One region of the Desulfoluna sp. CYM3A genome, then DNA from elsewhere that is predicted to be linked to it. Evidence: riboswitches for the same ligand, from Rfam matches in the RefSeq annotation. Region 1 holds a riboswitch; each other region holds the start of a gene.
The links. A riboswitch is a leader RNA that binds a small molecule or an ion and turns the genes downstream of it on or off. The one in region 1 is predicted to bind cobalamin.
Positions count from the first base shown of each region.

Region 2: another riboswitch for cobalamin. It lies ahead of ACOYW1_RS02435 (phosphomethylpyrimidine synthase ThiC); the one in region 1 lies ahead of ACOYW1_RS17395 (helix-turn-helix domain-containing protein).
Region 3: another riboswitch for cobalamin. It lies ahead of ACOYW1_RS11370 (TonB-dependent receptor plug domain-containing protein); the one in region 1 lies ahead of ACOYW1_RS17395 (helix-turn-helix domain-containing protein).

Region 1 covers NZ_CP186556.1:3,389,846-3,399,416, forward strand. Annotated here, with positions in the region: gene ACOYW1_RS17385 (pilus assembly protein TadG-related protein) at 1-422, shown strand, start outside; gene ACOYW1_RS17390 (hypothetical protein) at 334-1,203, shown strand; gene ACOYW1_RS17395 (helix-turn-helix domain-containing protein) at 1,351-2,193, opposite strand; cobalamin riboswitch at 2,341-2,537, opposite strand; gene ACOYW1_RS17400 (DUF1007 family protein) at 2,991-3,590, shown strand; gene ACOYW1_RS17405 (HoxN/HupN/NixA family nickel/cobalt transporter) at 3,596-4,444, shown strand; gene ACOYW1_RS17410 (4Fe-4S binding protein) at 4,466-5,146, shown strand; gene ACOYW1_RS17415 (hypothetical protein) at 5,231-5,758, opposite strand; gene ACOYW1_RS17420 (hypothetical protein) at 5,823-6,914, opposite strand; gene ACOYW1_RS17425 (LamG-like jellyroll fold domain-containing protein) at 6,958-9,571, opposite strand, start outside.
Region 2 covers NZ_CP186556.1:459,475-469,045, forward strand. Annotated here, with positions in the region: gene sstT (serine/threonine transporter SstT) at 1-1,132, opposite strand, end outside; cobalamin riboswitch at 1,660-1,885, shown strand; partial or broken gene ACOYW1_RS02435 (phosphomethylpyrimidine synthase ThiC) at 2,235-3,098, shown strand; gene ACOYW1_RS02440 (phosphomethylpyrimidine synthase ThiC) at 3,221-3,496, shown strand; gene cobT (nicotinate-nucleotide--dimethylbenzimidazole phosphoribosyltransferase) at 3,757-4,824, shown strand; gene ACOYW1_RS02450 (methyltransferase) at 4,918-5,916, shown strand; gene ACOYW1_RS02455 (S24 family peptidase) at 6,066-6,731, shown strand; gene ACOYW1_RS02460 (LptF/LptG family permease) at 6,911-7,261, shown strand; partial or broken gene ACOYW1_RS02465 (LptF/LptG family permease) at 7,270-7,497, shown strand; gene ACOYW1_RS02470 (LptF/LptG family permease) at 7,562-8,104, shown strand; gene ACOYW1_RS02475 (LptF/LptG family permease) at 8,101-8,742, shown strand; gene ACOYW1_RS02480 (LptF/LptG family permease) at 8,688-9,179, shown strand; gene lpxK (tetraacyldisaccharide 4'-kinase) at 9,218-9,571, shown strand, end outside.
Region 3 covers NZ_CP186556.1:2,193,118-2,202,688, forward strand. Annotated here, with positions in the region: gene ACOYW1_RS11350 (adenosylcobinamide amidohydrolase) at 1-1,319, shown strand, start outside; gene ACOYW1_RS11355 (cobaltochelatase subunit CobN) at 1,562-2,281, shown strand; partial or broken gene ACOYW1_RS11360 (cobaltochelatase subunit CobN) at 2,323-5,491, shown strand; gene ACOYW1_RS11365 (sirohydrochlorin cobaltochelatase) at 5,589-5,909, shown strand; cobalamin riboswitch at 6,117-6,322, shown strand; gene ACOYW1_RS11370 (TonB-dependent receptor plug domain-containing protein) at 6,619-8,580, shown strand; gene ACOYW1_RS11375 (MotA/TolQ/ExbB proton channel family protein) at 9,188-9,571, shown strand, end outside.

The DNA of each region.
Region 1 (9,571 bases):
GAAAAGAAGCCGTGGAGGATCCTGACGTTGATGAGGACTTCCCGCAAAATTACGAGGTGGAGATCACACGGGGATACTACGATGAGAACGACGCCTACGATGATTTTCTCGTCTACAAAGAATTTGCAGCCGAAGGAGACCCCGATTTTCCCGCCGACGAGTACGTCAACGCTGTCAAAGTGTCCCTGACTGTCAGAGAAGCCCTTCTTATGGGGGAATTGGAAAAGAAAAAAAATGTCGACGTCCACGTGGCTTCCGTGGCGTTTCGGCGGCGTTTCGGTATCCTGGCCCACGGGGAGAACCAAATATCGGACATTCGAAGCCAAGACAATTTTGCAGAAATCAGCTTATATTCAGAAACATGGGAGCGTTCATGCAAACGGAGATGTTGCATTCATCAGGCCGGTGGAGATAACCGGTAACACCCTCGTCACCGCAGGAAGAAAAATCGTCAACTGCCGCTCAGGGCTCCAGGGAGCACGACCAGTTCTGGATGTTCGCCCCATTGACTGGGACTATTTTAGAGCCAACGGCATCGTGTACACCGTAGATCAATGGCCTGAAATTGACGGAGATTATGATTGTAAGTCAGAAATACCTGTCGAACACGGCAATACCCTCTACCGCCATGGGCTTGATAATAAAACTGATTATGTATTCGGCCTCCATCGTGGAGACCATAATGGCCAAATATACTATTTCAGTGCTGAAAACGCTGATGATGAGGCGACTTTGTTTCTTTTCGCAACGTGTAGCGACAACGATTACGATGCCTATAATTTTACTGTTGCCTCTGAGCTTAAAATTCACTTTGACGCAAGGGGAAATGCCCTTGATTTCACCATGGGAGGAAACGGCCATGACAGCGCATACATATATTGTAGAAAAGATATCGGATCGCCTGAATGCGGCAGTTTCAGCCGCATTTTTCTTGATGGGTATAAAGGGGTTGTGTTCCGAACAGAAAAAAACTTTTCTGTTAAGTACGTTGACACAAGTTGGAATGGAGTTGCCACCCATGAAAACTTTTTGAATATCATTGCACAGGGCAAATTCTGTTCAGAGGGCACACTTCTGGCATATTCTCATCAGAAAAGAACTATATCAACGGCACCTTCGGCCCCCCCTGCAGTGCGGCCCTTCTCATGCACGGCCGCCTTGAGCTATCCGACGATAAGATCCATTAATCCCAGCCAATGGTAAAACCCACGGCCCGTAGGGTGCATTTATGCACCATGGTCAAGACATAGCAGCCTTCCATATGCCATCGACATAAGCACGCCTGAAGTCTCCGGGCCAACCGAGACCTCTTACTTGCCCTTATCATTCAAGTCAGTCCCTTCACGGCATTCACCCCGACACCACCTTGGCATGGGATTCCCCCCGTTTCCGGGCAGGAAACTGCCCGGTGCATATTTTTTTGAACTCCGACGGGGTATAGCCTTCGAGTTTGCGAAAGACCCTGCAAAAATAGGATTGATCGTTGAAGCCCACCTGGTAGCAGGCCTCCGACACGTTGAGGTTGTCCGCCATGAACAGTTTTTTCGCCACGTGGATTCGCCGCATGTTGAGGTACTCTTTAAAGGACATGCCTGTCTTGTCCTTAAAAATCCGCGAAAAATGAAACTTGCTCATGCCGTTGGCCTTGGCGGCCTCCTCCAGGGTGATGGGATTCATAAAATTCCGGTCGATGAAATCGATGGATTTTTGGACCTCCAGGGCGGCGCACCCCGGCATGGACGGACCGGGGCCTTCGGCGGCTTTTCCCTGGTACAGGCTCTGGTAGGCGGTCCAGACCCTATCCAGGGACATCTTATAAAAATAGGTTTTCAATGCCGGAAACGTCTCCAGCATCTGATGAAAGGCCTCGCGCCTGGCCATGAGCACAACCCCGGGAATGGCACCCACGGCGCTGGAAATGGACATCCCCTTGGGTTCAAAGGACATCAGCCCGAAAAAATCCCCGCGCCGAAGGGAGCCGAAGGAGAGATCCCCTCCGGTAAACCGCTTGATGCGAAGCTCAATGCTCCCGGACACCACAAAGCCAACCCAGGTCGCCACTTCATCCTGCACAACCAGTTTCTCCTTCTCGGCGAACCGATAGGACTGAAACGCCGAGACCACGCGATCGAGGGCCTCAGGAGAAAGCCTGCCGAAGGGCAGGTGCCGTTTCAACAACTCTCGTTCATTCATCGTGCTACCTGCTTCAAAAAAGCCCATAAAAAAACCCCATACCGATGCATGCATCGATATGGGGAACCGTTTTCATCCTCACCACAGACTCACACTCTGCACAAGACCTTCCTCGAGGCCTTCGGAACGATCATGGATCATTCCTTTCCGTGCCGATACATCCAGGCAGGTCTTCTGACTTCCCCCCCTTTCAACGGCCTTCCCGGTTTGACCCAGTGGCACAACGCGTTGAAAGGTTTGCAGGAGTTACAGCGGCGGGACCGTTCCCGATTTTCACGGGATTCCCTCTTAGCCCGGGTCTCGGGACATCACGAGACCGGGGAACCTGAACGTCAAACAAATTTTTAGGTTGTATCAATCTATATTTATGCAGCGTTAAGATATGACATCGGGAGCCCACCCCTGATGCATGCGGGAAACATCTCATCCGCAGGGCGTGTATCGTACCAGGCAATCTATTTCATCACCTGAGTAAATGAAGTTATAATGACCCCACCGTTGATTTGTCAAGGAGAAAAGCAGCACACGGACCAAAGATAAATTTCGACAAACACAGGACAATATGCACGTTACCGGCAAGTATCACCCTTTGTTTTCCAACGAAAGCAGCCGTCCCCAGGGGACGGCTCACGGCAAGGTCCGTTAACCACCAATGCTGGCGGCGAAAGTCTCCGGCGAAAAACCCGGGATCGACGAACTCGGCCCACCGCCCTTTTTCCCTTGCGCTCCCTGTTCCACCCACTTTATATAGAACCGAAACGATTCGAAGTAACCTTTAACACGCAGGAACCGTCTTCATGCGCATTCCCTTAGTATTTGCCCTGGCCCTTATCTTTACCCTTGCCCCGTTGTCCTTTCCGGGGGCTCACCCCCATGTTTTTATCACCAGCCGGATGACCCTTTGCTTCGAGGCAAAGCAACCGGTTCGCCTGGATGTAGACTGGGCGTTTGACGACGGCTTTTCAGCGATGATTCTGGAAGACTACGACACCAACGGCGACGGGATCTTCTCCCCCAAAGAGCTGAACACGCTTAAATCCGAGGCCTTTGATTACCTCTCCGAGCAACACTACTTCACCTTCATCACCCACAGCGGAACCAAAAATCACGCCGTCACCATTGCCTCTTTCAACTGCGAGGCCCAGGACGGCATCGTGGTGTATCGCTTTTCAATCCCCATTTCCCCGCAGCCTGAAAAGGGAGAGCCTTTGCGGCTCAGCCAGTACGACCCCACCAACTACTCGGCCCTCTTTCTCTCAGAAGACGCCCCCCTCTCCTTCTCCGGGGATGTGCCCCAGGGCATGGGGTTCACCTTGAGGGAGAACACCGAAGAATCATACTACTTCGGCATGCTTCACCCTATTGAAGCCGTTGTTTCCATCTCCGGTAAGGAGTAACACCCATGACCCCACACATCCGCTCTGCAGCCTCTGCCCTCTTCACCTGGGTTCTTTTAAGCCCCCTTGCCGCCCACGCCTTCGGCCCCCCGGATACTGCGCCGGGCCTTGGGGCACGCCTCATGCACAAGCTCATCCTCATCCAGTTCCAGATGAGAAACGAGATGGCCGCCACCCTGAAATCCTTTGCCGCCGCCCCGGACCTCTTTGCCCTGGCACCGCTTTTGGGACTTGCCATCCTCTACGGTGCGGTTCACGCAGCCGGTCCGGGCCACGGAAAGGCTGTTGCCACCGCCTACATGCTCCACGGGAACCGCAAGGCCAAAGACGGGGTCCTCTTCGGCAACATCGTCGCCTTCAGCCACGGCCTCTCCGGGATCCTCACCGTGCTGTGCATCAAAGGGTTCCTTGAAATCCGTATGACCACCGGCCTCAAAGACGCCACCCGGCTCACCAGCCAGGTGAGCTTTACCCTTGTCATCCTCCTGGGGCTCTTTCTCCTGCTCTCCGGCATCTACGAAGCGGCACGGCCCAAGCCCCACCAGGAATGTGCCCCAAAAACCGGAGGCCTTCTGGCCGCTGTTGCCTTCGGCATGGTCCCCTGCCCAGGTGTCGTCACGGTCATGCTCCTTGCCATGGGCCTTCACCTCACCCACCTGGGCATCCTCATGGCCTTTGGTATCACCCTGGGCATGGCCGCTACCATCTCCGCCGCCGTGATCCTCGTGGTGGCAGGAAAAAACGCCGGACTGAAGACCACCTCAGCACGGCCCAGACGCCTCCCGGGAATCCTTACCGCCGTCTCCGGCACGGCGCTCACAGCCCTGGGGGCCTTGATGCTCACCGGGCTTTAACCCTGATGGGGAGCAGAGCCCATGGACTCTTATCTCTCGAAACGCCTCGCAACCTATGACAAATGGCTCAAGGCACGCAGGATCTCTCATTCATCACGGGTGATTCCCGTCTCCGAATCGGTTCAGGAAAAACAGTGGGTGCTCCCCACAGAGCAGGTAACGGAGATCGTGCGCACGGCAAGAGTCGTAGCGGTTCAGGCGTGCGAATGCAGGGTCCGATACAAACGGTGTAACAACCCCCTTGAGGTCTGCCTGCTCTTCGACGAAATGGCCGAGGCATGCATTGAAAAAGGGGAAGCCCGCCGTGTTGAGTTTTCTGAAGCCAAGGAAATCCTGAAACACGCCAACCGATGCGGCCTCGTTCACCTGGCCCTGTACAGGCCGGACCATGCGCTGTATGCCCTGTGCAGCTGCTGCCCGTGTTGCTGCCATGAGCTGCAGATCATTCGCGACTCCGGGCGAAAGGAACTCATCGCCCACTCAGACTATATAGCTGTCACGCAGATGAACGATTGCGTTCACTGCGGGGAGTGTGTGGACCGATGCGTGTTCGGAGCCCGTATTTTTGAGAACGATCAGGTGGTATTTCATCCCGATGCCTGCACAGGCTGCGGCCTCTGCGTCACCACCTGCCCCGTCGGGGCCATCTCCCTGGTCGAGTCAACACGGCCCATGCCCCTTTCATTCCCCCGGACGGACTAAACAAAAAAACACCTCCCCGGGCCCATGCCCGAAGAGGTGTTTTTTATGCACAGAGCCGTAAACAACCGGCCCCGAGGGAGGGCATCATGTCTTGTTGTTCAACGTCAGGACGCTCTCGGCGATCTTGACCTGCTTGTCAATGCCGCTGGGGTCGCTCACGATTTTGTAGAACTTAAGGGAGACGCTTGCCGTGCCCGAGATGGGCAGGTCCCCGAGCCAGATACAAAAATCCAGATCCGTGTCAAAGGTCGCCGTGGTGCTGGCGTTGAGTTCCTTGTTCTCCACGGGCCCCCGGTTGACGTTGAATCCGTCGAAATTGCTGCTCGCGATCTGGAACTCCCCGTCCATGGGGTACTCCCCGCTGAACACAACCTTGAAAACCAGGTTTTCCGGAGCCGAGAGCTGGCTGTAGGCGTAGTGGGCCTGAAAATCCGGGGCGTCACTGACCTGCGCTGCGATATCAATGGCCACATCCCCGTTTTCATCCGGGGCAACCGATGTCACGGCTGCGTAGCTTGCCGTCTGCTTACCGGCCAGACTGAAGAAACTTCCCGTGGCCCCGGCGACCACATCGATCCCCTTGAACCTGATGGTTGCGTCTATGGTATTCATGGCCTTCTCCTTTGCGTGTTATAGGGTCGAAAGAGTCATGGCATGCCCATGGCCGTGCCTGTCGTTAAATCAGGTCAAAGTTGATGTTGCCGCACTCCACCTCCTTGCCGATGGGAATGTCCCGGGACGTGGCGTGAAGCTCGTTGTGGGCCAGCCACTCCAGGACCTTGGGGTGGGGCTCGTCATGCATCATGATGGGCAGGGCCGTTGTGTAGAGGCTCAGGGTGTCGTCGTCGGTAACCTCGTTGATCTTCAGCTGCCACTTGGTGTCGGAGTTGGGGGGGATGCCGTTGAACCACACGCTCACGGAAATATTGGTCATGAACTGGGCGGGCAGGTACCAGTGCCCCCCGATGTTGTCGTTGGGGTTGGTCACATCGGCTTTGGGTTTTGTGAGGGTGTCCACGGGGTTGTCGTACCCCGGAGGCAACTCGATGACCGTGCCGCTGGTAAACTGGAAGGACCACCCCACAGGCACGTTGGTGCACTTGATGTACAGGTTGTACAGGTGCGGAGGATCCACGGGGTCTCCGGGGATCTGGATCTTGTGGCCTGTGGTCTGGGTGAGGTCCGGGCTGTCTGAAGCCACGTAGACCGTATTTCGCCAGGCCCAGTTTCCCCTCTGGGCCAGCCAGTCGGACCAGGCCGCGGCGCTCTCGAAGTTATCCTCCGGAACGCCCTCAGAGGGGTCGATGGAGTCCGACGCCTGGGCCACGATGCAATAGTGGGTATCGGGGTCCGGCGTGGTGGGTTCCCAACGAAAAGCGTCTTCGGTGTTGGCCACGATATCGCCCTTGTTCTCCGCCTTGACCTTTACCCCGTCCGCGTTGGACGAGGTGCGCATGTAGTTGTCCTTCCAGATGGACGGCAACAGGATCAGGTTGCTCTGGGCCCAGTAGGCGTGCAGGAACTTCTCCTGGGCTGTGCTGCTGATGTTCTTTGCCCGGATGTAGAAGTAGTTGCTCACGTTGTTAAAAATCTTATTGGAGTACCCGTTGCTGTAATTGGCCGGGTCCACGTACTGATCGGGATTCTCCGGGGGAACGGAACCCGAGCAGATCACGTCCGGAGAGCTTGAGGTCACTTTCCTGGGCAGGCTCCCGTCGTCGGACAATGAGGTTCTCAGGAGCAAGCCATCCCATGTTGAGTCTGCCATTTTGACGCCTCCTTGGTTGTCTGTTGGTGGGGTAAGCCCCACATCACAATTGGTCTGCTTCGTACTTCTCGATCATGTAGCGCAACAGGTCCTCCCTCAGGGTGAGCAAGGCCTTGTACTCCTTGGAGCCGTAGGTCTCTGCAGCGGTAAGAAACGCCGTCCACCAGGGCAAAACAGTCCCCAGCACACCGACATTCGAAGAGTCCGTGCCCAGGGTCCGGGCCACGGCGCTGCCGATCTCTTCGGGGGTGGGCGTGTCCGTGTCCACGAGCTTTTCCACGATCTGCGTCAGCCACACGTTGAAATCCAGGTTGGCCGGGGGATCGATGTTGGGAGGCTGGGTCTCGGACTTCACGGGCTGGAATTTCGCCGGGATCCGGCTCACAAAGGTCACCCGGTACAAAATGCGCCAGCAGCCGTTTTCGGCCACCGACGCCTGCCTCAGGGCCACGGCATTGGCATCCACGCTGTTGTGGAGCCAGTTGGGATCCATCACCGTCGAAAAGAGGGTCTGGAAATTTTCCTCGGACGGCGTGAGGTAGAAGGCAAGGTACCGGTAGCCGTCCACCTTGCCCGGTGCCAGCTCGGTGGTCATGCCGTCGAGGTGGGGGTTGCCGCCCTGCTCGCTCACGATGGGAGCCACCAGGGTGCTCTCCGCGTTGGCCGAGCAGCTCAGGTCAAAGGATTGGGACGCCTCCTTGGCCTTGGTGGCCGTCTTTTCAAGGCTGACGCTGAACATCAGGTCAAACTCGGCCAGGGGACCGATGGGCTTGTTGATCTTGGTCTCCACAAAAAGCCCGCCCCCGTTGTCCACCAGCTCCACCCCGGAGAAGGTCTCCGAATAGGTGTCCATCACCGAGGTCTGCTCGGCGTAGGTGGCCCCGCTGGAGGACCAGACGTAGGTGTTGACGATATTGCGGTTGGAGATCTTGCGGGACCAGTCAAAGGCCGGGTTGTCCTTGATCTTGGCCGTAAAGTCCTCGATGGTCATGCCGCCGTCCGTTGCAAACTGCTCGTAGTAGCCCTCCAGCTCCTTTTCCTTGCGCTCGATCTTGCGCTTGAGGGAATACGCCTCCACTGGCTTAAAATAACTCCCCCGGACCAGGTTGGCGTCCGGGTAGTCCGGGTCGTTTTCCAGGCCGATCTTGCCGTCCAGGGTGCCCTGCTTGATGTAGCGGTTGTTGATGGGAAAGGGGATGAGGTTCATGTCCTCGGGGATGTCTTCGTTGGGCACCACGCTGTACCGCACAGGGGTCCGCGTCCCCTTGATGGCCAGCATGTAGAGATCCGCCGTGCCGGACTTGACGATGGCCACCCCGGCGTTGTCCGTGATAAACCGGAGCCCCACGGCATCGTTGACCATATCGGAGATGCTTTCCCAGGATCCCCCGGGCCGGAAGGCGCTGATCTTGCTGATGGAGGTCCGGTTCTTCAGGGAACTCTCCTGGATCGTGGAGTTGGCCAGTTCAAAACTGTGCTTGCCGCCCCCGGAGATCCCGTATTCGAACAAAGTGGTCTCCGCCTCCACGCCCAGGCCCACCGAACTCTTCACATCCCCTTCGCTGATGATGCCCAGCTTGCTTCCGAAGGTCAGACGGGAGCCGTCGTTTTGGGATGCGGAAAAGCTGTACTCCACCTCGCTGGCCTCGGTCATGTCCACGGAGGTGGCTCCGGCATAGTTGCTGTTGTCCGAGGCGGGATAGTTCCAATACGGGAAGGTCTGGTTCTCGCTGGGCAGCGGGGGCGCTCCTTCGATGAATCCGATGACCGAGGGCTTGGTCTGCACCTGGCCGATGTAGATGGTGTCCAGATCCCCCACCTTGAACCCGGTGTAGAGCACCTGCTGGCCGCTTCCTTTGTCCTCATAGATATAGGCCCGTTTCATGACGCTGAACACATCGCCGTAGGCGTTGACCTGGAGATCGCTGTACTCAATCACCGAGGGCTGCCCCGTGATGCGGGCCAGGGCCAGGGTCTTGATGCCGTTCAGGGCATTGTAGACCACGGGCGCCTCATTGCTGATGGGAGCGTCCGAGGCAATCCAGGCAGGGCCTGTGGCAACGTCTGCCGGAACAAAGGTGCCGGTGTTGCCACGGCCCGTCCGGTCCCCCACCTCCAGGCCCGATCCGCTGTCAAAGCGCCAGTAGGCGGCAAGGTTCGTCTCCGCGCCGGAGAGGGTGCGGTTCATGTTGTCCGAAATCTGCTCCCCTGTAAGCTGGGCTTTCCAGATCCTCACCTCGTCCATGCCCCCCTTGAGGGGATACCGGGACGCATTGCTCACCAGGGAGGTCCCCAGGGTGAAGGTGCCCTGGTCGCCGTAGCCGCCCAGATCCGCCACGGGCACGTGTTCCACGTTGGACTCGCCCCCGTCCACGTAAAAGACGGTGGTGGCGATCTCCGGGAAGAGCTGCCACAGCTCCCCGCTGGTGATGGTGGCGTTGTTGACGTCCTTGCTGTCAAAGGCCGTCTGCCCCTTCATCTCGGAGAAACGCCAGTAGGAGATCAGGCCGTCGGAGTTAACGGGCGGGCGGTGGGTAAGAAAGGCCTGACGGATTTCATCGGCCTCCAGCACCCGGTTCCAGAACCGCACCTCGCCGATCTTGCCGTGGTAGATCTGGTTAAGCTTGGGGGAACCGCACAGGTAGAGGTGCTCATCG
Region 2 (9,571 bases), 2.9 Mb from region 1:
GGATGACGCCGATGATGAAACCGGCGGCCACGACCTGCATGGAGATCTCATTGGGAACACCGAAGAGGCTGCAGGCAAGGGGGATCAGGAGGAGCGAGCCACCGGCCACACCGGAGGCCCCGCAGGCGGAGACGGAGGCGATGATGCTCAGCAGAAGCGCCGTTGCCATGTCGACCTGAATGTTCAGGGTGTGGACGGCAGCCAGGGTCATCACGGTGATGGTGATGGCGGCGCCGGCCATGTTGACGGTGGCACCCAGCGGAATGGAGACGGAGTAGGTGTCTTCGTTGAGGTCGAGACGCTTGCACAGGTCCATGTTCACGGGGATGTTGGCCGCGGAGCTGCGGGTGAAGAAGGCGGTGACGCCGCTTTCACGCAGGCAGGTGAACACGAGAGGATAGGGGTTGCGCCGGGTCATGAAGAAGACGATGGCCGGGTTGACGATGAGGGCGATGATGAGCATGGCACCCAAAAGAACCTGAAGCAGGTGGGTGTAGCCGGAAAGGGCTTCAAAGCCGGTGGTGGCGATGGTCTGTGAGACCAGGCCGAAGATGCCCAGGGGGGCAAACCGGATAACCAGCTTGACGATGCTGGAGACGCCGTTGGAGACGTCGTGCAGGAAAGTCTTGGTTGCTTCACCCGTATGCTGGAAGGCGATGCCCAGGGCAATGGCCCAGGCAAGGATGCCGATGAAGTTCCCCGTAGCCAGGGCGTTGATGGGGTTGTCCACGATTTTGAAGAGAAGGGTGTTGAGAACCTCCCCGATACCGTTGGGCGGTGTGGCTGCCGTGTCTGTGGCCACCAGGGTCATGTTGGTGGGGAAGAGAAAACTCAAGGTGACGGCCACGAGTGCCGCCATAAAGGTTCCCACCAGGTAGAGACCGATGATGGAGCGCATGTTGGTGTGGGTGCCGCGCTTCTGGTTGGCAATGGAAGAGGCGACGATGACAAAAACGAGGATGGGTGCAACGGCTTTAAGCGCTTTGACGAACAAGCTGCCGAACAGGCCTGCGGAGTTTGCCGTATCCGGTGATACCTGAGCAAGGATGACACCTGCAATGATCCCGATCACAATCTGCAGTACCAGGCTTCCCGAAGCGATTTTTTTAAAAATCCCTGTCACTTGATTCATGAATTTCCCCCAAAGTTGGTTAAATATTCCTTAATTCCACTATCACCATTTCATAGGGGAAATATCGCTTATATGTCAATATTTTATTTCCATATAGGCTTATTCGTAACGAGGGCGTTATGTTTTTACGCATTCATGAATCTGAGGCCGAAATGTAGGTAGGAGGAGCTTCAACATTGTAAAATAAAGGCCAAATGGAGCTGTGAGGGAACATGGGGCGGTGAGACTGGAATCCCTTTTGGGGGAGTCGTAAAATTTGGGAAGCCTATTGGTATGCCCTGAAACAGCCGGTACACCAAGGTGCTCGAATAAAGTGAAAGAACGCGTAAAAACAGTTGTGCCAACTATTTGAAATCTTGGAGAACGTTTCTTGAGCGTTCTCTTTGAATGAATGCTTTTTTTAAGGCCTTGATGGGCAAAGCGCATCTTCACACCGCCCTCAAGGTGTTTTTCGCTACCCTTGACGTCGGAGTTTTTTCCCCTTGACGCCCTTTGCCGGTTTCGTGTAGAGGATGGACAGTACCCGGTAACAGGGTACACATTCAATTTGTCATACGGTGTCATGCAAACGGAACTACGGTGAAAATCCGTGACGGTCCCGCCGCTGTAACCGGGTGGCCCGGCGCAGGTTGGTTTCTCCTCATCATGTGAAGAGATGCCAGCGGTCACTGCCTCTCCTGAAGGGGGGCGGGAAGGCGCGGCGGGAGCTCTTACCCCGGAAGTCAGAAGACGTGCATGAGACTCACGTGACCGAGTTCGATGGCAAAGGGCTCTGAGGTATATCTATGTACCTCAGAGCCCTTTTTTTATTGCCTGAAATCGGTGCGTTTCACCGGCACGGGTTGGTGCCGGTGGGAATGATCATGAAATTCCGGCGCTGTCTGTTCGTACTCCTTGCTTTCTTTCGACAGACGGATTTCATGGCGGCATCGGGTGATCTCCCGGGTGGAACCGGGGCGCCGTCGGAGTCGGTGGCCGAACGAATCATGGTGGCGGTACTTTATTTTATGAGTCCGCCGATATGCTTGTAAGGAGAAGAGATACAATGGCTGTAGACAAGACCCAGATTGAATTGGCCCGGGAGGGCGTGGTTTCCCCCCAGATGCAGCAGGTTGCCGAAAAAGAGGGGCATGCCCCCGAGGTCATCCGTGACCTGGTGGCCAAAGGGGAGATCGTTATCCCCAACAACCCCAAGCACAAAGGCCCTGCCGTGGGCATCGGTACCGGCCTCCGTACCAAGGTAAACGCCTCCATCGGGACCAGCTCCGATATCTGCGACATCAAGAGCGAGATTGAAAAAGCCCTGGCCGCAGAGGAAGAGGGCGCCGATACCCTCATGGAACTCTCCGCCGGGGGGGACCTGGACCTTGTCCGCCGCGAGGTGCTGGCAGCCACCAACCTTCCCCTGGGCAACGTGCCCCTTTATCAGGCCTTCAAGGAGACCGGGCGCAAGTATCAGGATCCCTCCAAGCTCGACCCCGAATACCTTTTCGACCTCATTGAGCAGCAGCTCGACGACGGCCTCTCCTTCATGGCCATCCACTGCGGCATCAACCAGTACACCATTGAGCGCCTCCGCGCCCAGGGCTTCCGGTACGGTGGTCTTGCCTCCAAGGGCGGTACCTTCATGGTGGCCTGGATGGACGCCACCAAGCGTGAAAACCCCCTTTACGAGCAGTTCGACCGCGTCTGTGCCCTCATGAAAAAATACGACGCCGTGCTTTCCCTTGGCAACGGCATCCGTGCAGGTGCCATCCACGACAGCCACGACCGCGCCCAGATGGCCGAGATGATCATCAACTGCGAGCTGGCCGAGCTGGGTCGCGAGATGGGCTGCCAGATGATGGTGGAAGGCCCCGGCCATGTGCCCCTGGATGAGATCGAGGGCAACATCATGCTTGAAAAGCGCATGAGCGGCAACGCCCCCTACTACGTCCTCGGCCCCATCCCCTGCGACACCGGCGCCGGGTACGATCACATCACGGCGGCCATCGGCGCGGCCAGCTCCGCCCGCTTCGGCGCAGACCCTGACCTACATCACCCCCGCCAGGATCCGCCCTGCCCACGGTTCAGGATGTGCGTGAGGGTGTGCGCGCCACCCGCCTTGCCACCCGCATCGGAGATATCGCCAAGTACCCCAACCGCCGCGAAACCGAGAAGCTGGCTGCCATGGCCCGTCGCGAGATGCGCTGGGACGATCTGGAAAAACACCTGCTCTTCCCGGAGGTGGCCAAGTCCATCCGTGCAGAGCGCACCCCCGAGCAGGAAGACACCTGCACCATGTGCGGCGACTTCTGCGCCATGAAAAAAGGGATGGAGGTTTTCCAGCCCGACATCAAAGGCGACAAGATCTACAAGGGGTAACCCAGGTTCGCGAATGCTCCAGCCCTCGTACCTCGGGTTGTCGCATTCGCTGACGGGCTGCGCCCGTGATCAACGGTACGGGTTATTGACGTGTAGCCATTCAGCTTACAATGCCTCCGGTGGTCCCGCCGGAGGCAAGTTGAATCGCTACAAAGACGATTTGTTACGAACGACCATTTGGTCCCCATGGTGCCATGTCTCCAACCACTGGCATCATGGGGGCGCATGTTTTGATTGGATTGATTGAGGAGGGGTTCTGAATGACATTGCTCGAAAAGACCATCGGTTCCATTGTGGGGATCGATCGCGGGATTGAGACGCTTGCCCTTGCCCGCCTGGCCGACCAGGCGCGGCCCCAGGGGAGTCTTGGGGTGCTGGAACCCCTGTCCGCCCGCCTTGCAGCCATTGCCGGTAAAATCGATGTGAAGCTCGAAAAGAAGGTGGTGGTGACCTGTGCCGGAGACCACGGCGTGGTGGAGGAGGGTGTGAGCCTGTTTCCCCAGGAGGTCACCGAGCAGATGGTCCACAACTTCGTGATCAAGGGCGCCTCCATCAACGTGCTGGCCAAGCACGCCGGGGCCGAGTCCCTGGCGGCCGACATCGGCGTCAAGGCCGATTTTGATCCGTCTCTTCCCATCATCCATAAAAAGGTGGCCAGGGGCACCGAGAACTTTACCAAAGGGCCGGCCATGACCCGTGAGCAGGCTGTGGCAGCCATTGAGGCCGGCATTGAGATTGTGGACGAACTCGTGGCCGAAGGCGGGCTGGACATGCTCGGCACCGGGGACATGGGGATCGGCAACACCACCCCCTCCACGGCCATTATCGCCGTGCTCTCCGGGGAAAAGGTGGAAGACCTTACCGGGCGGGGCACGGGCATCAACGATGAAGCCCTTCAGCGCAAAATCGACGTGATCAAAAAAGGGATTGAGGTGAACAAGCCCGACCCCAAGGATCCCGTGGATGTGTTGGCCAAGGTGGGCGGCTACGAAATCGGCGCCCTGGCAGGGCTTGTCCTGGGGGCTGCGGCCCACGGCGTCCCGGTGGTGTGCGACGGGTTCATCTCCACGGCAGGGGCCCTGATTGCAGGGGATCTGGCCCCTACGGCCAAGGAGTACCTCTTTGCCAGCCATCGTTCCGTGGAAGTGGGGCACACCTTCATGCATGATCACCTGTGCGTGGATCCCCTCCTGGACCTGGGCTTTCGCCTGGGCGAGGGCACAGGGGCGGCCCTGACCATGGAGCTCCTGGACGCCTCCACCCGCATCCTGGCCGATGTCCTCACCTTTGACGAGGTGGCCATCAAGGATCCCCATACCAAAGGGTAATGTTATTTTTGTAACCGGTTGTGATACGATGCCCCTGCATGACGCCATGCAGGGGTATTTTTGTATGTGATTTTTGGAAAATGGATGGGTGAGATGACACCGTATTTGAAGTTCAAAAACGTGCTCACGGGGTATCGCCAGTATCGGTTGCTTGAGGCAGCCTTTGACGCCGGGGTGTTCGAGATCGTGGGCGCTGAACCTGTGACGGCAGAGGAACTCTGCCGCAAGGTGGGGTGGGACCCATCCTTCGGGGCCCGTGCCCTTGCGGTCTTGTGTGTATTGGGGCTTCTGGAAGAGACCCCGCGGGGGATCAGGGTCTCCGAGGAAGGGGCGCTTTTCTTCGGGGCAGATGCGCCCCATCCCATGGCCGGTACCCTGGCCTTTGAAAAACGGCTCTACGACTCCTGGGCTCTCCTGGGAAAGACCCTGGAGCAAGGCGAACGTGTCTACGCCGCATCGGAGAAGAGCGAGGCAGAGTACAAAAAAGACCTGGCCCAGTACATCGAGGCCATGGATGAGGCAGCCCGCATCCGGGCGGCTGAGCTCTGGCAGGTGGTGAGGCCGGACAACGAGCAGGGCCTCTTTGTGGAGCTGGGTTTTGGCTCCGGGGCTTACAGTCTTGCCTTTTTGGAACGGCATCCCGGCTGGAGAGGCTCCCTTGCCGACCTGGATGATGTGGTGGGGATTTTTGGCGAGACCAAGGCGAGTCATTCAGCCTTTGACCGAGTGACCCTTTCCAGCGTCAACCTGCTGGATGAGAGCTGGGACCTTTCCGCCTGTGAAGGGGCCGATCTTCTTCTGCTCTCCAACCTGGTGCACTGCCAGGGGGACGAGGAGACCCTGGGGATCGTTCGGCGTGCTGCCGGGCTCCTGGCCCAGGGCGGCACCCTGGTGGTCCATGATTTTTACCGGGACCGAGGCGAGGCAGGAGGCATGTACGACCTTCACATGATGCTGAACACCTACAACGGGAAAGTGTACACCACCGGTGAGATGCGGGCCATGGTCGAGGCGGCCGGGCTTGTTTTTGCCGGGGACCTTGCCCTGCCGTCGGGATCCTGCGCTGTTCTGGCACGAAAATGTGAGCCCTGAAACCCTTTACAACCCGTCATCCTCTGGCTATGATTCGGGCATTCTTACGTCACACGTGCAGGCTTTGGGAAGCCCCGGGGCCGTGCGTCGGCAATGGTCCTTGGACCGGCGGGGTGCAAGGGCGCCCCGGGCGGTGAAAGAGTGGGGTTATGAAGTGGAACAGAGACGTGTTTCTCCATAATCTGGAGGAACTGGTTGCGCGGGAGTGGGGCGGGCGCCTGGGGGAGCTGGATCGCACCGTGGGCCTGACCGGTGCCTTTGAATCATGGAAAAGCGGCACATCCCCCACCATTGATGCCATTTTCAGGATCTGCCAGGCCTTGGACTGCGATATCACCTGGCTTTTGAATGGGTACACCGGGGGAGAGGGCGCCGGCATGGTCAACGCCCTGGTCTACATTCCCAAGTACCGTGCCACCTTGTCCGGTGGCGGCGGCTCCTTTGAGACCACGGCCGAGGTGCTTGAGACCTGTCCCTTTGGCGAAATCTGGCTTCGGAAAAAGGGCAACCCGTCGTCCCTGGTGCTGTTTGATGTGGCCGGTGATTCCATGGCCCCCATGATTTTAAGCGGGGATACCGTCATGGTGGACCGTTCCCGAACAGGGGAGGAGGGCCGGTTTAAAGGGGGCATTTTTGCCTTTCGCGAAGGCGACGCCATTAAGGTCAAGCGACTTTATACGGAAGGGGCTGCCGTGCGCGTGCTCTCCGACAACAAGGCCGAAGCCGTGGACTATCTGGCCGATCTGACCGGTTTTGAAGTGATCGGGGAGGTGGTCTGGGTGGCCCGGGATCTTTTGGGCATGCACGCGTCATGAACAGCAGCCCGCCTCCGGCATGAATTGATCTATCACAAAGCTTCCGCCTTTGGCTTCACAGCCGAATCCGCTTCAATAAACCGAATGAGCCTTTGAAACCTGTTTATCAAACTTTTTAAAAGTTTGGCCTCCGGCAGGGCCGCCGGAGGCGCTTTTTTGTCTTTTTATACCAGTGATAGGTGACCTCCATTACCATTATCAATCGCTACATTCTGAAAGAGCTGCTGCAGCCTTTTTTACTGTGCCTGGGCTTTCTCAGCCTTGTCTTTCTCCTGACCAAAATCATCGACATCACCGACCTGGTGGTGAATTACCGGGCGAGTCTTTCCACGGTTCTTGCCATGGTGGGCTACACCCTTCCTGTAATGATGCAGTACACCCTGCCCATGTCCGTGATGATGGCGGTGCTGCTGACCCTCTTACGCATGTCCGCCGACCGGGAGATTGTCGCCATCAAGGCAGGCGGCGCCGGGCTTTCCGCCATCCTGTACCCGGTGGGGGCCTTTTTGTGGCAATTAGCCCTCTGCTGACCCTGGGCGTGACGGTTTACGGTGTCCCCTGGGGGAACTACTCCTATAAAAAAATGGTGGTGAACATCGCCTCCGCCGGTGTGGACGCCTCCTTGAAAGAGGGCACCTTCAACACCAACTTTGACGGAGTGATGCTCTATGTGGAGCGCATCAACCCTGAGGACAAGAGCCTCCACGGTGTGTTTATCCGGGACACCCGGAACCCCGAAAGTGAGGTGGCCATATCTGCCCCCAGGGGGGTGAGGTTTTTCTCCAAAGAGGCTGAAACACTGACCCTGCGCCTTGGTGGGGTACAAGCAGGTGAATCTGAAGAACCGGTCGGTCAATGCCATTGCCTTTTCCACCTACGACATCCGGGTGAATTTCGGCAAGCTCAGCTCCAAGAAGAAGCTGGGAAGCAAGGCCCGGGACGAAATGAGCCTGTCGGAGCTTTCCGCCCATATCGCATCGGAGAAGAAGGCGGGGCGCAATCCCGATACGGCCATCATGGAGCTCAACGAAAAATTTGCCCTGGCCCTGGCGGCCCTGACCCTGGGAATCCTCTCCATTCCCTTAGGGCTTCGGAGTGCTTTTTCCCGCAAGGGCTCGGGCATGGGGCTGGGCCTTGTCTGTTTTCTTCTTTATTATGTGATGCATGCATCGGGATGGTCCCTGGGCAAGTCCGGGGCGGTTCCGCCGGAACTGGCCCTCTGGATGGGCAACGTGGTCATGGGAAGTGCGGGCCTGGTGTTTCTGGTGCGGGTCTCCCGGGAGAAGACCCTGGGGTTTGATGTGCTGGGCGGGTTGATTCTGTCGTGTGTACGCCGGGTTATCGGGCCCTTCCGGAAAGGAGGGCAATCATGAACATCATCCAGCGGTATGTTCTGAAACAGTTTTTCAAGTATTTTGCCATGATCCAGGTGGTGGTCTTCTTTCTGGTGGTGGCCATTGATTACCTTTCGTGGATCTCAAAGTTCCTCAGGGCGAACTACAACCTCCTGGACGGGGTGGGGTTCGTGGTGATGAGGAACCTGGGGATCATCGTGATGATGACCCCGGTGTGTGCCCTGTTGTCCAGCGTGGTGCTCTTCGGGCTCATGCGGAGAAACAATGAGGTGGTGGCCCTCATGGGGGGTGGGATCAGCGCCTGGAAGCTGGTGAAGCCCCTGGCGTGGGCGGGTATCATCCTGACCCTCCTCGTGTTTATCCTGGCGGAAACCCTGGTCCCCGTGGCCTTGAACAAGGCCACCTATATCCGCATGGTGGAGATCAAAAAACGCAATATCCAGACCACCCACGGAAACAACATCTGGTTGCGGCACGGTCGGGAGATCATCTACATTAAGCATTACACCATCGCCACCAAGACCCTGTCCGGGGTCTCCATCACCCGGTTTGCCGATGAGGCGCGCTTGTACCATGCGCCCGGGTGGACGCCGCCTCCGGGGTGTATACGGGCAGGGGCTGGTCCCTTAAGGATGCCATTGTCCAGGAACCCGTGAAGTCCGGCGGTCAGCGGTCACAGTATGTGTCGGCCGCCATCGACATGGTGGGGGTGATGCCCGAGGACCTGGGCAGCGTGGTCAAACAGGCCCGGGAGATGAGTTTTTTCGACCTCTGGGAGTATATTCGGAAGATGGAAAAAGAGGGGTACGATGTCACCCGTTACCGGGTGGATTTTCACGCCAAGATGGCCTTCCCCCTGCTTTGCCTCATGATGGTGATGATCGGCTCAGGCATTGCCCTCACGCGGGAGCGTCATGAAGGGATCCCTGTGTCCGTGGGCATCGGCATATGCGCCGCCTTTCTCTTCTGGGTCTTCTACAGCCTCTGCCTCTCCCTGGGGTACGGCGAAATGCTGCCACCCTTTGTTGCAGCATGGGCCGCCGATGTGGTGTTCCTCTGCGGGGGCGGACTCCTGCTGCAGGACGTGGAGTGACGGGCACCTGGGTTTCGTAAAGGGAAACGAGTGATTGTATGGGGACTATGATGGATTACATTGAACGTGCCTTTGAAGACGATGGGCGGACCTCACCGTTTTCACCCAAGTTTGCCCTTCTGGGGCTTTCCAAGGTGTACGGCGCCCTGGGGCGGGTCAAGCGGGCGGCCTATGAAAAGGGGCTACTGGAGGAAAAACGCCTGCCTGCAAAGGTGGTGGCCATCGGCAACCTCACCGCCGGGGGCACGGGTAAGACACCCATGACCCTTTTTGCGGCCCGGTGGTTTCAACAGAAAGGGGCCGGGGTGGTCATCGTGAGCCGTGGGTATGGCGGGAGCCTTTCCAAAAGGGGGGCCGTGGTTTCCGACGGAGACGCTGTGTTTCTCTCCCCC
Region 3 (9,571 bases), 1.2 Mb from region 1:
AACCGGACGTCATCTATGGATGCGGGGGAGACAAAGAGGCCGCAGAGCTTCTTTACGCCAACCCGGCCTTTGAATCGATTCCCGCCGTCAAAAACAAGCGCATCGACTATTACCCCTGCGAGCTTACCTGTCGGGCCTCTACCCATGTGGGCTATTTTGTCTCCTGGCTTTCAGCAAACCTCTATTCCGCAGAATTTTCCATTCGGAAAAACCAGATCCACCCCGATGCGATAATCGATCGTACGCCGGTTCCCCTGGACCTGGCGTATGTAAAGAAAGCCAGCTTAAACCACGCCACCCTCTACGATTTTCCCTCCAGGAGCCTGGAGGTGACCTTCACATCCCCCAAGACCATTCTCTCCACCCTGGACGGCTGGCGGGAGAACATCACCACCGTGGGCAACAACTACATGCCGCCCCAGTGCTGGCGCCTGGCCCACGAAGGGGGCTTTGAGGGTATGAAGCAGGACATTTTTGCCATGCTGGGGATCAAGGGGGAGACCACGAGCTTTCTCTTCACCGGTGCCGACATGGACAACTTCAGCAAAAAAACCGCCTCTTTCCGGGACATGAGCGTCACGGTGCTGGCAACGGCCGGGGTCTGCTCCAACGCCATGCGCATGGGCAAGGACACGGGCAGCTACTACGAGCCCGGCACCATCAACATCCTCATCCTGCCCAACATGCACCTTTCAAAGCGGGCCATGAGTCGCGCCGTTATCTCGGCCACCGAAGGCAAGACCGCCGCCCTCCAGGACCTGGACGTGCGAAGCAGCTACACCCCCCTTGTAAACGCTGCCACAGGCACGGGCACAGACAACATCCTCATTGCCGAAGGGGAGGGCGTTGCCGTGGACAACGCCGGGGGCCACACCAAGATGGGCGAGCTCATCGCCACGGCGGTCTATGAAGCCGTTACAGAGGCGATCTTCAAGCAGAACGGCCTCACGGCGGATCGCAGCGTGTTCAGGCGTCTCAAGGATCGGCAGCTTACCGTCTCCGATCTTGTGGGAGACAGCTCCTGCCCCTGCAACGCATCTTCCGGCGGTACGGGCATCCCCGCCTACGCCAAGCTGGAAACCCTGCTGCTGGAACCGAAGTACGCCGCCTTTCTGGAGACCGCCATGGCCCTCTCCGATGCCTGGGAGCGCGGCCTGGTCACCGATCTTTCCGCCTACAAAGGCTGGTGCAACCAGATGGCCACGGAAATCGCAGGGGGACAGGTTCCCGAGAAGAGCTTCACCGGAGACACCGACCTGCCCAAGCCCCTTGGCCTTGCCGTGGATGCCCTGCTTAAGGGGATTGAATACAAAAAGTAGACAGGGGCTGTTCGGTTTGCAAAAGCATGCCTCCGGCGGCCAGGGAATAAATTCCCTGGACCCCAGGTTACGAATGCCTCCCCCCTCGTTCCTCGGGGTGAAGCATTTGCGAAAATTCTCATGGAATAAGCCCAAACCTGTTTGTCAAACTTTTCAAAAGTTTGGCTCCCGGCAGGGCCGCCGGAGGCATCGCATTTATATGTTTTTTTGAAATCTGATTTATCCACGAGAAGGCATTGTCATTGAGAGTATTTGTCACCACATGTCTGGCCTGTCTGTTTTTTGCCGTGTCCGTCCACGCAACAACGGTTTCCCTTGTCATCAGCGAATCGGACACCGGGGTGGTGAGCCGGGGGCTTTCCGGGCTCAGCGACACCGAGGACATCGAGGCCCGTTACTTCACCCACGCCGAACTCCATGCCTCTGAAAAGGCTCGCACCTTCCTTCGCTCATCGGACGTGATTCTGGTGGATGTGATGCACCGGGAGCTTCCCGCCTACCTGGACACCCATGTGGACTTTTCAGAAAAGAGTGTGTTTGCCCTGCGGGGCTCCCGGGACACCGAGGGGCTCAAGAAAAAAGGGTACCGCTTTGATGACAAGATCCGGGGGTGGTATTCGGTGCTCACCGAGGCCAATGTTGCCTCCATGGTCCGGTGCGCCGTGGCTGTGGCCCTGGATCGTCCCGAGGGGTGCGCAGGTGAGCCGGTGCGCATTGAAAGCGGCATCTACCACCCCGATGCACCGGAGCTCTTCGGTTCCTGGGAGGCGTACCGCAACTGGTACCACCCGGTTTCCGGCGCACCCTGGATCGGGGTCACCTTTTACACCCCGTCTGTCCTGCGGGGAGCCCACGGCTCGGCAGCAGCCATTATAAAGCGCCTGGAAAAGGAGGGCTTTAACGTGTTGCCCTGTTTCGGGCGGGAGAAGGTTCTCTTTGACCGGTTTCTCCTGGACGAATAATCACCAAAAGGACCACATGAGACCTTGTCCTTGCCTTTTCCATGAAGTTCTACTCGGCCCTTTCCGAGCCCACCAAAAACGGGTTGCGGGATCTGGATGTGCCCGTGATCAATGCCGTCACACTTTACTCCACAAAAATCAACGCATGGCGAAAGGACCCTGTGGGAATCCCTGTGACCGATCTGATGTGGGCGGTGGGAAACCCCGAGATTTCGGGCCTTATCGAGCCGACGCCCCTGGAAGGCAAGGTGAAAGTCCAGGGGCCGAAAAAAGGAAAACCTCTGTTTGCAACCGTGCCCATCGAGGAGAACATGGATCGGCTCATGCCCCGCCTCAAGCGGTGGATCGCCCTGCAGCGAAAGCCCAACGCTGAAAAAAAGCTGGCCCTTCTCTACTACAACCACAGCCAGGGGAAACAGAACATCGGGGCCAGTTATCTGAACGTTTTCCGATCCATCGAAACTCTCATCGCCCGTTTCCGGCAGGAGGGGTACCGGATGGGGGCTGACGCAGATCTTTCCGAGGCCGCCATCAAGGAGATGATTCTGCGCACCGGCCGCAACATCGGCTCCTGGGCCCCCGGAGAGCTGGATAAACTGCTGGCAGCCGGAAAGGTGGTGCGGATTCCGGTGGCCACCTACACGGGCTGGTTTCGAACGCTTCCCAAGGCCTTTCAGGACGCGGTGATTAAGCAATGGGGCCCTCCGGAGTCTTCCACCATCATGGTCAAAGACGGGCAGTTCATCCTTCCGGTGGTGATGAGCGGGAATCTGGTGATGATGCCCGAGCCCTCCAGGGGCTGGGGGGACGACCCCATGAAGCTCTACCACGACCCCAGCGTCTGGCCCCATCACCAGTACATTGCTGCCTATCTCTGGATCCAGAACGGATTTAAAGCCGACGCCATGATCCACCTGGGCACCCACGCCACCTACGAATGGCTTCCGGGAAAGCAGGCCGGGCTCTCCCCGTCCTGCCCGCCGGAGGTGATGGTGGGGGACCTTCCCAATGTCTATCCCTACATTGTCGATGACGTGGGCGAAGGGATTCAGGCCAAGCGGCGTGGCCGCGGGGTAATCATCGATCACATGACGCCCCTGTTTCAGAAAGCTGGCCTCCACAGCGATTACGCCACCTTGTATGAGCTCATCAACCGGCTCACCCGGGGGCAGGCCGTGGGCAGCGCCACCGTGCCTGCCATTTTAGAGGAGATCAGGGCCCTCTCCGTCAAGACCGGGTTCCACGGAGAGCTCTCCCTTTCCAGCTACGACGAGGAGGAGATTGAGACCCTGGAGCACGCCATCCTGGAGCTGAAAGAGACCCTCATGCCCCATGGACTCCATACTTTCGGTATCTCGCCGTCGGACCAGGAGGCCGAGGATTTTTCCGCGCTGGCGGCGGAACTCCGGCCCGGCCTGGATACCAAGGCCATGGCCCGGGGGATCCGGAACTCCGGTAATCTGGAGCTGGAACGCACGGTGCGGGCCCTGTCCGGCCGGTTTGTTCCGGCGGGGGAGGGGAACGACCCCATTCGAAACCCTTTGTCGGTTCCTACGGGCAAAAATTTCTACGGTATTTCGTCCTGTAAGATTCCCACCAGGGAGGCCTGGAAGCTTGGGGCCAAAGCCGGCGAAGAGATTCTTCAGCGGCAACTCCGTGAAAAAGGGGAGTACCCGGAAAAGGTGGCCGTGGTTCTCTGGGCCACGGAGACCCTTCGAAACGAGGGCATCAACGAGGGCACTGTTTTGTGGCTCATGGGTGTGGAGCCGGTGTGGGACGCCTCCGGGCGCGTTTCCGGGACGCGGGTGGTGCCCGGTGCCATGCTGGGGCGACCGCGCATTGACGTGCTTATCAACCCTTCAGGGCTCTACCGGGATCTGTTTCCCGAAAAGATGACGCTTCTGGACAAGGCCGTTCAGCAGGCCATCGCAGCCAACGATGTGGAGAATTTCCTGGCAAAGCATAGCGCACGGACCCGAAGTGCGCTGGAAGAGCAGGGCATTTCCCCTGAACGGGCCGAGACCCTTTCCCGGGTCCGCATTTTTACGGGCAAACCCGGGAGCTACGGTAACGGTGTGTCGGAAATGACGGGCATGAGCGGATTCTGGGAGTCCGATCAGGAGATCGCCGATGTGTGGAAGCGACGCATGGGGTTTGCTTTCGGCCAGGACCTCTGGGGCGAGGAGGCTGGGGTTCTTGACGAAGAACCTTAAAAACGTTTCTGCAACGGTCCACAGCAGCTCGTCTGCCCTGTACGGCACCATGGACAACGACGATGTCTTTCAGTACCTGGGTGGCCTCTCCCTTGCCGTGGAAAAAGAGACGGGCACCCGCCCCGACGTTGTGATGACCCGCCAGGATCGCCCGGACGCCGTCACCGTGGAGGGCATCGACAAAACCATCGGCCGGGAGCTCAGGAGTCGCTACATCAATCCCAAATGGATTGCGGCCATGAAAAAAGAGGATTACGCCGGGGCACGTGAGATGGCCCATTTTGTGGAGTATATGTGGGGCTGGCAGGTAACGGTTCCCCATGCCGTCAAAGAGACCTCCTGGCAGCAGACCTACGACGTCTATGTGAATGACAGCCTGGGCCTGGACCTGAAAACGTTTTTCAACAAGGCCAACCCCTGGGCCTATCAATCCCTTACGGCCCGCATGCTTGAGTCCGTGAGGAAAGGGTACTGGGCCCCGGACGAATCCGTGACGAAGAACCTGGCCAAAGAATACGCCGTGGGCGTCATTGAAAAGGGCGTGGCCTGCTGCGACCACACCTGCAACAACCCCTTATTGAATCAGATGGTGGTGACCCTTATCTCCATGCCCGGCATGCTCTCCCCGGAGATGGTGGAAAAATTCACCCTGGCCATGGAAGAGGCCGTGGGAACGACCCTTGAAAATCAGCGAGCCAAACAAAAAGCGGTCCACGACAAGGTCCTGGCGGCCGCAAAGCCCCATGCAAATGCGCCCGTTGAAAAAGCCGACGCCTCTCAGGTATCCGATCCTGCAACTCCGTCAGAAGCCGAAACCCTTGAGGTGACAGAAACCGGCAGCGGCGACCGAAAGGTCCAGGGGTACAAGATGGAAAAAATCGAGACCAGGGAAGAGACCACAAAACTCTCCTCATCCGGGGTGATGTGGTATGCGGCAATTTTTCTCCTGGGCTTTATCGGGTTGTTTGCATGGGGCATGACCAAAGCCAATGCATAACCCGGATATTTCCTGGAAACCATGCAACCGCAAACCGCCTCCAACACGAAGCCACCCTGTTTATCGGCCACGGCACCGATCACCCGGCCTGGACGCGATGCTGAAAAGCACCTACGGCCCCAGTGCCTTTACGGGGGTGGTGGAGGGCTTTCCCGAGGCTGCGGATATCGTAAATACTGTTAAAGCAGACAGTTTTATACGGGTGAAGATCGTTCCGCTGATGCTGGTGGCCGGGGTGCATTACCTGGAAGACCTGGCTGGCGACGATGAAGACTCCTGGAAAAACCTCTTTGCAACAGAAGGCATTGAAGCCACCTTCATCGAGCGGGGTATCGGGTACATGCCGGAGATTGTGCGGCTCTTTGTCCGGCACCTGGAAGAGGCTATGGACATGGTCCTTGAAGCGGAAACGGTGTGAGGCCTTTCTATTGACGTGGTGAGTCAAGCCGCAGGATCTGTTTTTTTATTGTTATGCATTTTTATTTTTACTGTAACATAAAACCGTTACACTCTTAACTGCAGGCATGAGCAAAAGGAAAAAACGGCGCCCCTTGTTCACGCACAGAGGGGGTGACAAAAAAGATAAGAAAGTGTTTGACACACGTCGAATATCTTGTGTAGATAAACATACAAATTGATCTCTGGTGCACGCTTCTTTTTTAACAAAAGAGATGCTGCTTAAAAGGGAACCCCGTGAGAATCGGGGACGGGCCCGCCGCTGTAACCGGGGACGAACTTCGTATATACGCCACTGCTCATGATCTGAGCGGGAAGGCGCGAGGGTTCGGACGATCCGGAAGTCAGAAGACCTGCCAGGGTGAATTCACCTGCTTATGCTTTTTGTAAAGTACAATCAGGTGAGGGGTTTCGTTCTCGCGGTAGGAACTGGAGACCTGATCAGACGACATGGGAAAAACGGCCCCATGCCCCCTTTTTATTGTAGGCTGCATGGGGCTTTTTTTGTTTGGGCGAAACGCCCGAGGTGTCTCTCTTCTCTCCTTATACCCAGCCCCCTTGAATGGAAGCCCCCCGCAACTCGAAACAGCAGTGGTTCAGGTGGTCGTTCTGCATGGAGGATCGCCGCCTCCGGTGCAAAACGAAGTCTGATGCTTGTGGAAGGAAAAGTAATGAGAAAAAGTCTGATGATCGGTGCTGTCGCCGCCTGGGTGGCGGCCAGCTCCCCGGCCTGGGCAACCGACGCTGCCCTGGATGAATATGTGGTGACCGCGTCGCGAGCCAAAGAGAGCATTACGGAAGTGGCGGCGGCTGTGACGGTGATTGACTCGGAAACAATCGAGAACTCCTCGGCAAGAAACTTGGGAGAGCTGCTTGTGGAAAAGGGCGGCGTTCAAATACGCGAGTATCCCGGAGCTCTGACGACTGTGAAGATCCGTGGGTTCAGCACAGACACCCATGGAAACGACCTGATGGGTAATGTGCTTATCCTCATTGATGGTCGCCGTGCAGGGACCGGCAACGCGGCCAAACTGATCACAAAAAATGTTGAACGAGTGGAAATTATCAAGGGGCCTGCAGCCGTTCAGTACGGTTCGGCGGCCATGGGTGGCGTTGTAAACGTTATTACCAAAAAAGGGACCGGGAAGCCCACCGTTTCAGCTTACGCAAAGACCGGATCTTATGACTACAACGAATTTGGAACTGACGTGTCGGGAACCGCTGGCAAAATCGATTTCTCTGCGTCTGTATCCCATTCCGAAGAAGGCGATTACGAAACAGGCAGCGGCAAGGAATACTTGAACACGGGTAATGATGGAATCCTTCGTGCCAGCCTGAACACAGGGTATGAGTTTTCTCCCGGACACCGCATCGGATTGACGTATACGCTCTTTGATGGCGACGACATCGGCAACCCCGGCAGTATCGACGCCAACGACCTGGACAACACAAAAGATTCGGAAAACAGCTCCTACGACGTTACTTATGACGGGAAAAACAGCACATCGTCACTGGCATGGATGCTTCGATACTTCGGCGGAACGGACAAAGACACGTGGAATGACCCTTCAGATAGCAATGCCTCGGGGTGGGATGACGGCATTCCCAGTGTGCATGAAACAGACAGCAAGGGCGCTCAGGCCCAAGTTTCATACGATGGTCAGCGATTCGGGCTTACCACCGGCGTGGATTGGGTGGATTATGATGTGACCAACGAGCCCAGTGCACCGAATAACACAGCATTTGACAACACAGCCGGATTTGCCCTGGGAAAGGTTAAACTTCTTGACCAGAAATTAATTCTCATCGGTGGGGCTCGGTATGATCACTACTCCGTAGATATTTCCGGAGATCAAGGCAGCGATAAATCCGATGATGACCTGAACCCAAGCCTGGGCGTTGTCTACAACCTCTCCAAGCAGGTCAAGCTCAGGGCATCCGTTGCCGACGCCTTTCGCATGCCCTCTGCAGAACAGCTGGCCGCTGATTTTACGTCTTACGGGACTCATTATGTCGGCAACCCGGATTTGAACCCGGAGAAAAGCCGAACCTATGAAGCGGGAGTGGATATTACCCGTGGTAGCTTAAAAACAGGCCTCACCGTTTTTACCACCGAATATGATGATAAAATCGTGACGGACAAACAGCATGGATTTACTACCTACAAAAACCTGGATGAAGCAACCATCAGTGGCGTTGAAGGCGAATTTTCCTACACATTCTCCGACATCTTCGGGGGCTGGGAACTCAGGCCCTACGCCACGCTGACACATCTTTTCAAATACGAGGATGCAGAGACCGACAAAGACCTCAAGTATACATCGGATCTCGACATTTCCGCAGGCATCGCCCTGACCGATCTGGATGGGTTCTCTTCGGATCTCAGCGTCTCATACCTGAGCAGCCAGGATGTGGTTAAGTACAACCCAGACTGGTCAACATCCGATGTGACGCTTCCTTCGGTCACCGTGACCAATTTCACCATCACCAAACGCGTGCTGACCACGGACAAGTTAGGGAGCCTGTCCCTGCGCGGTGAAGTCAAAAACCTGTTTGATGAAGATGCGGCCTATGTTCTGGGATACCCCATCCCGGGCCGCCGATTTTTTGCCGGGGTAACCTGGTCCTACTAATCCGGGTTGTCCCCACGACCCGGGCTGGGACCGGTTTCCCCGCTCACCAATTTTCGCCGGACCTGTGACACCGGCGGAAAATCAGGGGGGCATCGTCGCCCCCTTGAAAACCCCTTGAAGGCCGTGCCCGGCGCATCAGGGCAGGCCGCCCCCGTTTTTCCCGTCTTTGGCTGTATGATTGGGCAGCTGCTAAGAGGGCGGGAGATCCTCCTTGCGGAGGGCGGTTCGGTTCTTTTTGAACCGAATGCAAAGGAAAGGGCCGGAAAAGGGGTGTTGCTCCGCCCGTTGACTCGGAGCATCATGTATCTCCTGATCTGTGGTTGGAATCAGGGGCAGGGGAGGGACAACGGCGTCCCTCCCCCCTCCCATGATATCCGGCTGGATTCGGAGATTTTTTGTTGATGGGATCATCTCGCATTGCCGGATGATCTGTGCTATATATCGCAGCGATCATGGCAATTGATCCCTTGTTATCACAGCGCCTTGCTGAAATGATTTTGTTTCTGCGAGGCTTTGGTGTTTTCATTCCGAGACAGGTACAGGCAACATGATTCACTTATTGAAAAGCGGCGGCCTGCTGATGCTTCCGCTGGTTTTATGTTCTTTTGTGTCACTGACCCTTATCATTGAGCGATCCATCTTCTGGCTCCGCATCAGGCGGGATAAGGACCGAGAGCTGGTCTATCGGGTCCTGGACCTTGCCGAGCAGGGGCTCTGGGACGAGATCCGCCTGGCTGCACGGGGCTCCCGCAACTTCATTATCCGTATCCTGATCAACGGCATCCTGCATCGCGATTACTCCATGGCCATGGCCATGGAATCGGCGGCATCGGATGAGCTGCGCAAGATGAGGCGTTTCATGGGCGTGTTGGAAACCATCATCACTGTGGCTCCCTTGCTGGGGATCCTGGGAACCGTGGTGGGCATCATCCACTCCTTCGATATGCTCGGGGCCAAGGGTATCGGGGATCCCCAGGCCGTGACAGGGGGG